DNA from 2 places in the Pelosinus fermentans DSM 17108 genome. Region 1 is predicted to be linked to the other one. Evidence: riboswitches for the same ligand, from Rfam matches in the RefSeq annotation. Region 1 holds a riboswitch; the other holds the start of a gene.
What was found. A riboswitch is a leader RNA that binds a small molecule or an ion and turns the genes downstream of it on or off. The one in region 1 is predicted to bind magnesium.

Region 1 (6,761 bases):
ATTCCATAATAAAGGATATCCATCGCTTTTCCGATAGTATCAAGAACAGTTAAGTTATTCTTAATTAAAAAGTTCTCATGGAGCAGTTCGTTTATAGTAGCATTATAAATTACTTTTGCAATAGGAAGATCAATGGGGCGGAAATATCCGGCTGTAATGCCTTGATCTAAAAGAGCTTCAACACGCTGCCACGAATATTCGCGGTACTCATCACATCTTTTCCATACATCCGGCATATATCGCTTCAAATCAAAAACAAACCTACTGCTTATCAATCCGCCCAAATTCGGTTCAGTTAACAATAGTGCTTTAAGTTTTTCCTTGATATTCAGGTCGCTGTTAACTATTTTTTCAGCCTGTTGGCGCACATTTTCCAGGAGCGAGTCAACTACTGCCCCAATCAACTCCTCTTTGGAAGAAAAATGTTCGTATAACGTGCTCTTGCTAACAGCCAAGCGCTTGGCCAGCTCGGTCATAGTAAATTTGATGCCATTTTCATTAATTTCTTCAATTGTTGCCATCATGATTCGATTGCGCAAAAAAGTCACCGCCTTATTTTATACCACTAGTACCAATTTAGTTTTTATAGTACTAATAATATCTGCATTTTCTTTCCATGTCAATATCTTCTAATGTTTTTTTCACTATCTTTCTATCCTTTTGAAAAGTAGAACCCCATTTGAAATATCTGAAAAAGAACTTGCAATAACTATCCATAGGTAAATAGTTATTGCAAGTTCTTTTTTTGCATGATCAATACCTTCTTACTTAACTCCCTTCATTTATCTATAGGGGCATCCCTTACTCTTCACTTTCAAGATAAACTAATTTCGTCGCTTCATCATATCCAAAAAGTTCGGAATAACGTCCCCAACTGACCAAAAGTTGAATTTGAGTTTTCGCTAATGCATCTCCATGAGTACGGGCAATAAGGTCTTCAAAGAACTCTATATTCATATGTTTATTGGATTTTGATTGCAGAACATTGATCATTTGTGTCATAAACGAAACATTTTTTAATAATTGCTTTTTGAATAATTCTTTGCGTTCCAATACTGTCGCCGTCGCAAATTCAATCCCTTCTGGAGTAAGTTCGATATCTCCTTCCACTACCTTAGCAAAATCTAACAATGAGGCTAATTCAATAATCGGAAAAAAGTCTTCACTGTCCATTACTAAACGATCAGCCAATTTATAGAGATCTGTTCTTTCATTTTGATCCTCTAATAACTCAAGAAAACCAGTAAGCGCCCCGGCTGATACACGAGGAAGTACCGTAATAGGCTTTGGCTGGTATACAGCATCCTCACTGCGCTTCATCTCTTTCTTAGTCATCAAAGAATAAATTTTATCTACGAGGGCAGTAAAATCAGCATCCTTTTTATCACGCCAGCGAGGAATATCGATAGCAATATCTTCGACGACTTTAGCTGGTCCACTTGAAATAATTACGGCACGGTCAGCCATATACACTGCTTCCTCAATACCATGGGTAACTAAAATAATGGACTTAGTAGAGATCTTCTTATCTAACCACAACTCTAACAGGTCACGGCGTAAATTTTCGGCAGTAAGGACATCCAAAGCGGAAAATGGTTCGTCCATCAACAGTACATCAGGATCGCTTACAAGGGCGCGGCCAATCCCCACTCGCTGCCGCATTCCACCGGAAAGTTCTTTTGGATATGCGTTTTCGAAACCATCAAGGCCAACGATATCAATAACCTTTAATGCTTTCTCATACTTTTCTGCTTTGGAAAGTTTCTTGAATTCTAAACCGACTAGCACATTTTCCAGGACAGTCAGCCAAGGAAATAAAGCGAAAGATTGAAATACCATTGCAACCCCAGGATTCACCCCTTGAATATCCTTACCCAAATAGGTGACTTTGCCCTTTGAAGCTGGAATAAGCCCCGCAATAATTCGTAATAGAGTAGATTTCCCCGAACCCGAAGGTCCAAGAATTGCAAGGAACTCCCCTATTTTGATTTCCAAGTTAATATCTTCAAGTATAGTTGTATTCTCCTGTCCTTTAGCACCAAAACTTACATCTATATCTTTCACTTTAATTAATGTATTCATATTTAATCCCCCCCTATTCCAGATGATACTTTGTTTCAGCCATTTGATATAAACGTCTCCATAAAAACCGATTTATTAGAACTACAAACACGCACATGACAGTGATCCCCCAAATGATTCCGCCCCAATCGCCCTGATCAGTGACATTACTAATGAACGAACCAATACCAGTTGCGACTAGTTGCTCATCATGCCAACTTACCATCTCTGAAACAATACTAGCGTTCCACGCACCTCCAGATGCAGTTATAATACCAGTGATCAGATAAGGAAAAATACTTGGAAGAATCAGCGTTTTCCATTTTTGCCATCCTTGCAGTTTAAAAATAGCTCCAGCTTCATGCAAATCATTCGGAATGGACATGGTTCCTGCAATAACATTAAACAGAATATACCACTGCGTTCCAAGCATCATAAGGAAAATCGATCCCCACTCGAAGTTTACCTGATACTTTAAGAATAAAATAGTGATGAATGGGAACATCATATTTGCCGGAAAAGAAGCTGCGATTTGAATTATTGGTTGCAGCACCTTTGCCAATCTTGGGTTTAGACCAATCCATACTCCCACCGGAACAGTCCAAAGTGCCCCCAATAAAACTGCTATCATGACACGCCCAAGGGTATATAAACCCAGCCGTATTATTTCTGCTAAATTACTGTTATCCATAGAAGATACCAGCATAAACGCCTCATATACAGGCTCGTACATGAACCGTAAAATAATTACCGCAAGAAAAACCTTGATCAGTTTGGTAATAATAAGGGATGTGGATACTCTTTGAAGATCCCGTGCTGCCTTTTCGGTTACTAATGCCATTCTATCCAACAGCCGATCGATTGCGTTACAAAGTGGGGTTACTAAAATGCGCATCAGCAGGCTAATTAGAGTTGATCGATATAATATGTTATACACGAAGGAAGTTGGAACATCAACTGATTCGGTTAACTCCATTTTAAATTTCTGGCTCCATACTACAAGCGGTCTCCAAAACAATTGGTCAACCAGTGTAATCATTAAAATCATAGTTACAATAGAGTATGCGATAGCTTGCATCTCTCCAGCTTCAATTGCTGTTGCAAGATACGAACCAACTCCCGGCAATCGTATATCCTGCCCCAATACACTAATCGCTTCGCTGGCGGCCAGAAAGAACCACCCTCCTCCAAATGACATCATGCTATTCCAAACCAGGCTAATCATAGAGAAAGGTAATTCCAGTTTTAAAAACCGCTGCCACCAGTTCATACGCAGAACATTAGATGCTTCTTGTAAATCTTTAGGAATCATTTTAAGTGAGTTATAGAAACTAAAGGTCATATTCCAAGCCTGCCCTGTAAAAATAGCAAAGATGGAAGCAAGCTCGACCCCCAGTAAATTCCCAGGAAATAACGCTATAAAAGCAACAATAGTTGCAGATAAAAATCCCAATACAGGAATGGACTGCAGCATATCAAGCAGGGGAATTAATACCGTTTCAGCAGTCTGGCTTTTAGCGGCAATATAGCCATAAATAAGGGTAAATATCAACGATGCTCCAAAGGCGATAAACATGCGCAGTAAGGAACGTCCTGCGTAATAAGGAAGCATCGAGGGATCAAGCTCAATTCTACTTTGTTCTTCTAATGAAAAGGGCACATTCATACTTGCGCCTAAATTTAATACAGAATAGAGTATTGCAAAAACAAAAATTAGGACAATCGCATCAACCCATTTTAAACGATGCTTTGGTATAGTGGTTGAGAAAAATGCCATAGGTAATTCCTCCTCGTGGTAAGACTATTCGCAAAATAATAGAATGTAATAAAAACCCGCAATTTAAGAATAGTATTTGCATTATACTACTATCCGAATCCATCCTTACCACCCCCTTCCAAAATAATAAAAAACCTCCCACAAAGTGAAAGGCTTTTGTTCATTATCAAACTATAAGCATAAACCTTCCTCACTCGTTTGAGTTTTAGCACTGCATAACGTAGAGTACGAACTTAAATTACTCAGCCACATTATGTAAAACCTTAATCCGGTAATACCTGTTATACCCATTGGTGTCTCTCGACGTTTTTGGGCAGTGGCCTGTATTTATGCAGGAGCCTCACCTAACGAAGAATTCAATTATCTGGACTTAGAATACCATCATTCTCAAAGAATGTCAAACTCATTTGCAAAATGTCAATGTCTATTTTTAGTCAAAAAGATAAATAAATCAACTTTTAAAAATGATTTTAGCACATTTATCTACCCATAGTTACTAAACTCATTTATATCGCTGTTTTACGTTGTTTTTTATATTTCTACAATAAAAAACGCTAACGATGATACTTGTAATAGTACTGCTAACCTAAAGAAGCTGCCAATACTGCCTTAAACACTGCTTTACGTCCCTCGGTCATCCCTTTGGTAAAAACATATATCGTGTTTGGTCCGGGTGATATCAGTAGAATAAACGATATAGAAATAAATAGATATATATTGCTCATGTCCACATGGGAACACTCCTCGTATAATAAGATTTGTTGTACTCTTAGTATTGTAACCTTACTTCAATATTACTGTAGGCTCTCTATGTTCATCATAAGTATCTGCTTGTACTCATTTCCCAAATAACATAGATTATTCAATGACCTTTGAAAAAATATTTAAATCATTTCTTTTATGAAACTTGATATGCCTCCAGAAGTTCATACCTTGCTGGTTATTCGAAAACACAAATAAATGACATTTACTTATGCCTTCTTCTTTAAGCTTTGCAAAGCAGTTTTTGACTAATCTGCTTGCAATTCCTTTTTTCCTGCAAATAGAACTCACAGCTAAGTGATGGAGATATCCTCTTCTCCCATCATGTCCACATAATATGGCACCCACAATCTGTTGCCCGTTGTCTTCAGCGACAAAACTCAAACCAACATTTCGTTTTAAAAACTTATTTATATTTACTTGAGTATCCGCATCACTTAAACCTATCCCTTCAATGCTTGACCAAAGCCTTATTACTTGTTCGTAATCCTCAATACTCATTTCCCGTATGATAATTATATCCTCCAAACAACTCTCTCCTTTATATCAGATATCGGTAATCATACTCATTAATATTATAAGCCTATAATCGTTTTATTTTTAGAACGGGTACCTGGTTCCATCTAAAAATAAAAACCGTACTCCAAACTCATGGAATACAGCCTCTAGCAGATTTGCTAGTCTGCTGTAATTAATTCTATTACTAATTTACACTTTTCGTCAATGATCCCTTCTGGATTGATGATTTGTTTTAATGAACTTTTTCAAGAATCTACCCATTATTTAAAATTAACGCCATACGAATCTAATATTAATTAACGATCATTAATATTGCAACTGCTAATGCACATTTTTCAATATCCGTTACACCACTATCAATTAAATAAAGTATATTTCCACCACATACTCCAGCGCAAATATAATCTTTCTCAATATTAGCCACTATCCTTCCTTTCAAGGCACCGTCCCTGATAAAAGCGCCATCCAAAATAGCTAAATTTTCTCCATTACTTACTCCCTTACGAATATAATCGCCATCAATTGATACAATCACTTCACCACTATAAGGTTTACGTACGTATTCACCATCCCAATAAGCTAATATCTTTCCTGTCATTGGCTCTCGAATATATACTTTCATATTGTTCCTCCCCTCATTGATAAATAAATTTCTCATATCAATTGCTTATTTCTCTTAAAACATTCGAAAAAGCTACGCTAATCCGTATTTTATAATTGGGAAAGAATAACCTTTGCCAGCCATTTGACAAAGGTTATTCTTATCTGTGTATTCATTCATAATAATCGATAATAGGTACAACAAACTACTACTGATTGTTAATATCGTAGCTACTATCTTAAAGATATCGATGTTTTTAACTTAATAACTTTCAAATAAAAATTTTGTAATCAGCTTTAACCTATTATACATAAATATCACTATAAGTGCAATAAATTGACAGAATTTTATTTCACCATAGGTGTAACACACTATTAGTGAAACCCCTCTATAATTTCATTATAGGGGTGAAGCGATTATGAAAACCAGTTATGATGAACGTTATCGACAGATAGCTAAAAAAATTGCTTATTATCGTATGAAAAGAGGATTTTCCCAGGATGAACTCGCTGATAAGATTAACATCAGCAAGAGCTATCTGAGTAAGATCGAAGCACCTAATTCCACAAAAGCCTATTCACTAGATGTTCTATTTGCTATTGCTGATGGCTTAGACGTAGATATAATCAAGTTTTTTATACCAATTGAAGAAAATAAATAAAAGCGATATCTCTATAGCATGTGAGATATCGCTTTTATTCTTTTCAAGTAAATAACGCAGGCCGGGAATCTTTATATCAACAGCTTTTAAAGATTATTCTGGCTATTTTAACAAGTTTCCTAGTAAAACAAATACATCGACAAAACACGAGGGAAACATACTGACTAATTACTAATAATTTTTTTAACTGCCAGGTTCATCTTTTGTCTAAACTCTTCATCCGTCACCTCTTCACTATGAACCCGTAAAATTTCGCCTTTTATTTCATCATAAAGCTTCATAGTATTCGTCTCACAATGCAAAAGATCTTTAAATGCATCTTCCACACTATCAATATCACTCGCCTTTATAGAAGTAAGCTTTTGGATCACAGATTCTAA
Region 2 (6,761 bases), 4.3 Mb from region 1:
TATTGTAAGCCAAATACAACGGTAATTACAAAGACATAAAGGGCCGTTGATGATGTCATAGGGAGAATAATGCGTCGAAAAAGCTGCCAATTGGAGACATTTTCTAGACGGGCGGCTTCAATCAGCTCTTTAGGAACATCCACCATGGCCGCTACTAGCAGAATGAGGTTATAGCCGAAAACTTTCCAGCCGATAATCAGTCCAATAACGATAATCACTAATCCGGACTCTTTGAACCAACGAGGGGATTCTAAACCAATTGCCGAAAGGATAATATTGAGAGGGCCTGCTAAGGGATTCAATATCCAAAGGAAGAGAATACTGGCTACAGCCAGAGAAACTGTACTGGGAATGAATAAGGCGGAACGATAAAAAAAGCTGAAACGATTGAGACGATGAGCAATGATAAAGGATAAAAGATAGGGCAGAATGAAATTTACACAGACTAAAACCAAAATATAGAGAACTGTATTTAAGAGTATTTTGATCAATTCGGCACTGGAAAGTAACTGTAAATAATTTTCAAGTCCTACGAATTTCATCGTAGGGCTTACCATATTCCAGGAGTGGAAACTGAGCCAGATATCTTGTAATAGTGGCCAATAAGCGAAAAGTAATAATGTAGTGGCGGCTGGTGCTAGAAATAAAGCAGACTGCCAAGTAAAACGATTCATTGGATTTGTTGTCCTTCCATAAATAGTAAGCATAGAATGTCGTAAAAACCTTTTGGATTCTCACGACATTCTTAGCAAAAATTGATTAAAGCATAGAATTGATTTTTGCAGCTGCTTGTTTAAGAGCATCGGCAGCAGATTGTTTTCCACTGAGAATGATATCCCGGACATCGATAAGTGCTTGTTCAGCTTGTAAACCATTAGCTCCAGGGAAGCTAGCCCATTTCACAACTTCAGGCATTTGAGACATAGCCACCTGCATGTTTTTATTTTGTTCAGCAAAATCTTTTAATCCTTTAGGATCTTCTGTTACGCCTTTTCTTGGCGGCAGGTAACCAGTGCCTTTACTCCAAAGAGCAAGGGCTTCAGGAGATTCCAGGTATTTAACAAAGCGCCAGGCTGCCTTTTGTTTGTCTGGATCCTGAGAGAAGATCATGAGCAGGTTTCCACCCGCAGGGAGTTTTCTTGTTTTTCCTTCAAAGGATGGAAACTGCGTAGCCATAACGGTGAATTTAGCACTTTTTTCAAAATTATCCCGTTTGCCAATTGTTGTGCATACCATACCTAATTTTCCGCTTAAGAAAGCTTGGAAGCCTTCTTCGTTTGTTGCGTGCAGACCGTCACCGCTTTTCACCATATCAGCTAGTACCTGATAGGCCGCGGATGCTTCGGGAGTGTCAAAACCAGCCACAGTGCGGCCAGCTTTCTTTGCTAAAATTTGTCCGCCGTTCGATTCTATCAAGGCTTGTTGCGCCCAGTTGTCAGCAAATTCCTGCATAAAGAACCCCGTAATGCCAGTTTTCTCTTTAATAGTTTTGGCATATTGTGTTACTTCCTGCCAAGTGCGTGGCGGCCGGTTAGGATCTAAACCAGCTTGTGTGAAAATATCTGGATTATAGTAGAGTACAGGTACACTGACAGAGTAAGGAAGTCCGATTTGTTTACCATCATCAGTTGTAGCTAAAGCCAGTACATTTGGCAGGAAATTATCTTGCAAGTAGGTGTTATCTTCTGGTGATAGTTTTGTGATGATATCTGGTATAGACGCATACTTTAAATTTTCACCTGCATAATTTAAGTAACTATACCCCATTTGTACAACATCGGGATTTTTTCCAGATGCCATAGCCGCCTGCAAGTTTTGTGTTAACCCTTTATACATGTCAGGGTTATATTTTTCTACGACTTCAATATCAGGATTTTCTTTATTGAATTGTTCCACCAGTTGTTTAACGGAAGGACCGCCAAAACTTTCAGCATTTACATGCCAATATTCAATCATAACCTTGCCTGAGTTTTTTGAGGATGCGTTTTGAGAACTGCCGCATCCTAAAGCTGCAATAGTGAATGCTCCGATACAGAATAAGACAAATAGCCGAGTTATTCTTTTCAATGTTTGTCCCCCCTAGATAAATTATATGTATAATAATATCTTTTAAAGAGAGGTTTATTGTTAGAAAAAGATTAAGTCTATATTAAATTCCTAGGGTCTTCACCAGAAAGTACGCTTGACGTTCTGTCAGCTGGGTGGCAGTAGAGATTGCCACGTCGGCTGTCGCCTCCTCGCAATGACAATCGTGTGAAGTGGACATTTTGGTGTTGAGCCAAATTCTAAAGTGCTTTTTTATAGATACTATGGAAGTTAATAAAGACTTAGTTTTTGACTAATATTGTTATATGTGATAGATTGTATCTTAATTAAAATAACAAATTAGAGAGTGGGTTATTATGAGTATACTAAGATCGAATTTATTACTTCTACTTGCCGCAGCTATTTGGGGATTGGCTTTTGTGGCGCAGCGAGTAGGGATGGAATATGTAGGGCCCTTCACTTTTAATGGTGTGCGATTTGCTTTGGGGAGTCTTTCTTTAATCCCCTTGATTCTTTATTATCAAAATCGTTCTCCCAAGGACATTCAGGTGGAGGATAATGCAAGACAGGTAATTATAGCGGGGATGATTGCTGGTGTAGTATTGTTTATTGCCGCAACCTTGCAGCAAATCGGCTTAATCTATACAACGGCGGGGAAAGCTGCATTCATCACTTGTCTATATATTGTAATCGTACCCATTTTAGGAATTCTTTTAAAACAATACGTCAGCATGAGCACTTGGATTGGTTCTGTAATTGCCGTTGTGGGTTTATATCTTCTCTGTGTGAAAGAGGGTCTTTATATTTCCTATGGAGAGGTACTGGAACTTATAGGAGCTTTTTTTTGGGCCATTCACATTTTAGTAATTGATCATTTTTCTTGTCGAGTTCCTGTATTGAAGTTAGCTTTTTTTCAGTTTGTTACTTGTTCTATTTTAAGTTTAATTGCGGCATTATTTTTGGAAACGATTCGTATTGAGTCTATTTATCAAGCTGCTGTGCCCATTTTATATGGCGGTATTTTTTCTGTAGGCGTTGCTTATACCTTGCAAGTTGTTGCGCAGAAAAGTGCCCAGCCCTCTCATGCTGCCATTATTCTTAGCATGGAAACCGTATTTGCTGCCATTGGCGGCTGGTTGATTTTAAATGAAAGGTTAGGTTTTCAGGAAACGTTAGGGTGTGTCATCATGTTCGCTGGGATGCTTTTATCTCAGCTGCAAAATTTGACAAGATCAAAAGAGCGTGTAAATGATGCGATAGTAGATTCGGATTCTAATAAACTGGTACCATAAAGATGTGTAGAATGCCGCTGCTGCGGCACACAAAGGAGTATGCAAAGATTATAGAAATATAACCCTTTGTGTATGTCAGTTAAGGATTTAGAAGAATAGAAAGAAAGAGCGCATATTAAAGAGGTAAAGGGATAAAAATAGACATAACGGGAGATTTAAGACTGTAATCGTTATTGATGATCGTTTTTCTGCTATAAGATCATATTATTAAGGGAATTAAACATTTGACGAAATGTGAAATAGGTATTGACACATTTCGATAAAGGTAGTACGCTCATAGTAGAAAAATAATTCTTCGTTAGGTGAGGCTCCTGCATAAACATAGGCCACTGCCCGGAAATGTCGAGAGACGCCAATGGGTAGAACAGGTATTACCGGATTAAGGTTTTACTTAAGGTGGCTGAGGCTTTTTGGTTTGTACTCTACGTTATGCAGTGCCAAAACTCGTACGAGTGGGGAAGGTGTGAATATATTAAATTCGCTTTTTAAGCCTTCCGGTAACGGGGGCTTTATCTATTTTCTTGTTTTGGATGAACAATGCGGCTGTAGCAGGATATACTATAGTAAAAGGCAAGAAAATCAAACATATAAATATAGAACTTCTTCGTTAGGTGAGGCTCCTGCATAAACACAGGCCACTGCCCGGAAACGTCGAAAGACGCCAATGGGTAGAACAGGTATTACCGAATTAAGGTTTTACTCAAGGTGGCTGAGGAATAGTGTACCTCTACGTTATGCAGTGCTAAAACTCAACGATTGGAGAAGGTCAAAGCAAGTATGGATCATGGCAGCATGAAAAGACCTTCTTATCTAAATGAGAGAAGGTCTTTTATTATCCATTCCCATAGGAAAGCAAAGAAGGAATAGGAGGTGGTTTTATGGATTCCGGACCCAGTGACCATATAAGCAAATATCAATATATCAACTTGTCTGTTCACGTTAAGGCGGGCGGACTCCAGGCAAAGAAGGAGGAATAAAATATGAACGCATTAAAAATGGTAGGTGAATTCTACTTTAGTCAATTAATCGGTCAGTCGATTTATGATAAAGCGGGGAATCGTTTTGGGCGGGTAAAGGACATCGCAGTACGCTGGGAAGGCGTATATCCTCGGGTCATTGGTGTCAAATATGCAAATAAAATACATAATCTGATTCCAATCGAATGGATTGTGCTTCGTGACAATGACAGGGTAGAGCTTGTCGAAAATTTCACTGTAGATCAAACCGTTCCTCTGCATGAAAATGATATTTATGCCAGCAAATGGCTGCTGGATAAGCAAATCATTGATATTAAAGGTTCCAAAATGGTAAGGGTAAACGATATTATATTATCCTGGGTGGTGCAGGATGGAAAGCAGCATATGGTGTTAGTCGCTGTTGACATTGGTGTGCGTGGTTTGTTCCGGCGATTGGGTTTGGAATTTCTCTTTACAAAGTTCAAACAAAATTGGCTGATTTTAGAGTTTATTAAGCCCTTGGAAAGCTGGAATTCACACCTTCAGCTCAATCGCTTAAAGCAGCAGCTGACAGAACTGCATCCTGCAGATATTGCAGAATTGATCGAGGAAATGGATTATAAACGCCGGGCCAACTTTATAGAAAACTTAGATGATCAACAGGCAATTGATACGTTGGCAGAATTAAATCTGGATACTCAGGTAGAAATTATTGAACAAATGGATGCGCAGCGGGCATCTGACATTCTAGAAGAAATGGCCCCAGATGAAGCCGCTGATATTTTGGGTGAGCTGCCGGTAGAGAAATCCGAAGGATTGCTGCAATTGATGGAAAGTGATGATGCTGAGGAAGTTAGAGAACTCATGCAATATGAGCAAGGAACTGCTGGCGCCTTAATGACTAATGAGTTTATTGCATTTTCTTCTCATATTACCACAGAAGAGGCTATCAATCAGCTGCGAGAATTATCACCCACAGCGGAAACCATTTATTATCTATATGTTATGGATGATGAAGAACACCTTCAAGGCGTTCTGTCATTGCGAGAATTAATTGTTGCTGCGCCCCAAACTACCTTAAAAGAATTGATGCATACGAAAGTGGCTGTAGTACAGGATGAAGATAATTATCAAAAAGTGGCGGAAGTCATTAATAAATATAGCTTATTGGCGGTACCAGTGGTCGATGAACAGAATGTTATGGTAGGAATTGTTACAGTCGATGATATTCTTGATATATTAATGCCAGAGCGTGGCAAGCTGGATACATACTCCTGGTTTGCCTTAACAAAAACGGCAGGGCGGGGGCGATAAAGATGAATGCAATAAAGAATATGCGTAAGAGATTAGGATTATTCCTAGCTGTAATGGGACCGGGAATTGTCACAGCATTTGCCGATAATGATGCTGGCGGTATTGCCACCTATGCTGCTGCTGGAGCAAAATATGGCTATGGACTGCTATTTATTATACTGATCAGTAGTTTTTGCCTGGCGATTGCCCAAGAGATATCAGCAAGGACAGGGGCTGTTACAGGACGGGGGCTATCTGATTTGATTCGTGAATTATTTGGTGTTAAATGGACTTTTTTTGCGATGAGTGTGCTGCTAATTGCTAATATTGGTACTACGGCATCCGAGTTTTCAGGGATTGCAACTAGCTTTGAAATTTTTGGCGTGAGTAAATATATTGCAGTACCCATTATGGCATTTTTAATCTGGTGGTTGGTACTGAAAGCAGATTATGGAAAAATCGAAAAGGTTTTCTTAGTGTTATGTGCCACTTTTTTAAGCTATGTGATTTCAGGCATCATTATTGATCCTCCATGGGGAGAAGTATTCGTTGCATCAATTACGCCTACTTTTTCTCCTGATGCGGACTTTCTAATCATGGCGATTGGTGTAATTGGCACTACGATTACGCCCTGGGGACAGTTTTATCTTCAGGCATCGATTGTTGATAAAGGAATTACTGCCGAAGATTACAAGTATACTTTTTGGGATGTGATGTTTGGCGCGTTTTTTACGTGGCTGATTGCTTTTTTCATTATCGTGGCAACGGCAGCCACTTTATATGCGAATAATATTGCCATTGATACAGTTAAGGATGCAGCGATGGCATTAAAACCAATGGCTGGTGAATATGCCAGTTTGCTATTTTCTTTTGGTTTGTTGGGTGCCTCTATGTTGGCGGCATTTATATTGCCTCTTAGTACGGCCTATGCTGTTTGTGAGGCATTAGGTTTTGAAAGCGGTGTTAGTAAAACATATAAAGAAGCTCCTGCTTTTTTTGGTCTATATACAGCCTTAATCGTTATTGGTGCCGGATTAGTACTATGGCCGGATTTGTCGTTGTATCAAGTGATGCTTACCTCTCAAGTGGTTAACGGTACGCTTTTGCCCCCCATTCTCATTTTTATGGTGCTGATCGCTAATAATAAAAGCATTATGGGTAATTATGTAAATTC

Region 2: it holds a riboswitch for magnesium, as region 1 does, so the genes downstream of both, FR7_RS20840 (magnesium transporter) here and FR7_RS01105 (ABC transporter permease) in region 1, are expected to answer to the same signal.

Annotation. Positions count from the first base shown of each region.
Region 1 covers NZ_AKVN02000001.1:234,587-241,347, reverse strand. The annotation lists gene FR7_RS01115 (TetR/AcrR family transcriptional regulator) at 1-548, opposite strand, end outside; gene FR7_RS01110 (ABC transporter ATP-binding protein) at 802-2,082, opposite strand; gene FR7_RS01105 (ABC transporter permease) at 2,096-3,838, opposite strand; M-box (ykoK) riboswitch at 4,021-4,197, opposite strand; gene FR7_RS01095 (GNAT family N-acetyltransferase) at 4,697-5,128, opposite strand; gene FR7_RS01090 (hypothetical protein) at 5,412-5,741, opposite strand; gene FR7_RS01085 (helix-turn-helix domain-containing protein) at 6,139-6,381, shown strand; gene FR7_RS01080 (hypothetical protein) at 6,546-6,761, opposite strand, start outside.
Region 2 covers NZ_AKVN02000001.1:4,538,737-4,545,497, reverse strand. The annotation lists gene FR7_RS20855 (carbohydrate ABC transporter permease) at 1-707, opposite strand, end outside; gene FR7_RS20850 (ABC transporter substrate-binding protein) at 760-2,067, opposite strand; gene FR7_RS20845 (DMT family transporter) at 2,403-3,338, shown strand; M-box (ykoK) riboswitch at 3,626-3,802, shown strand; M-box (ykoK) riboswitch at 3,935-4,106, shown strand; gene FR7_RS20840 (magnesium transporter) at 4,319-5,608, shown strand; gene FR7_RS20835 (Nramp family divalent metal transporter) at 5,629-6,761, shown strand, end outside.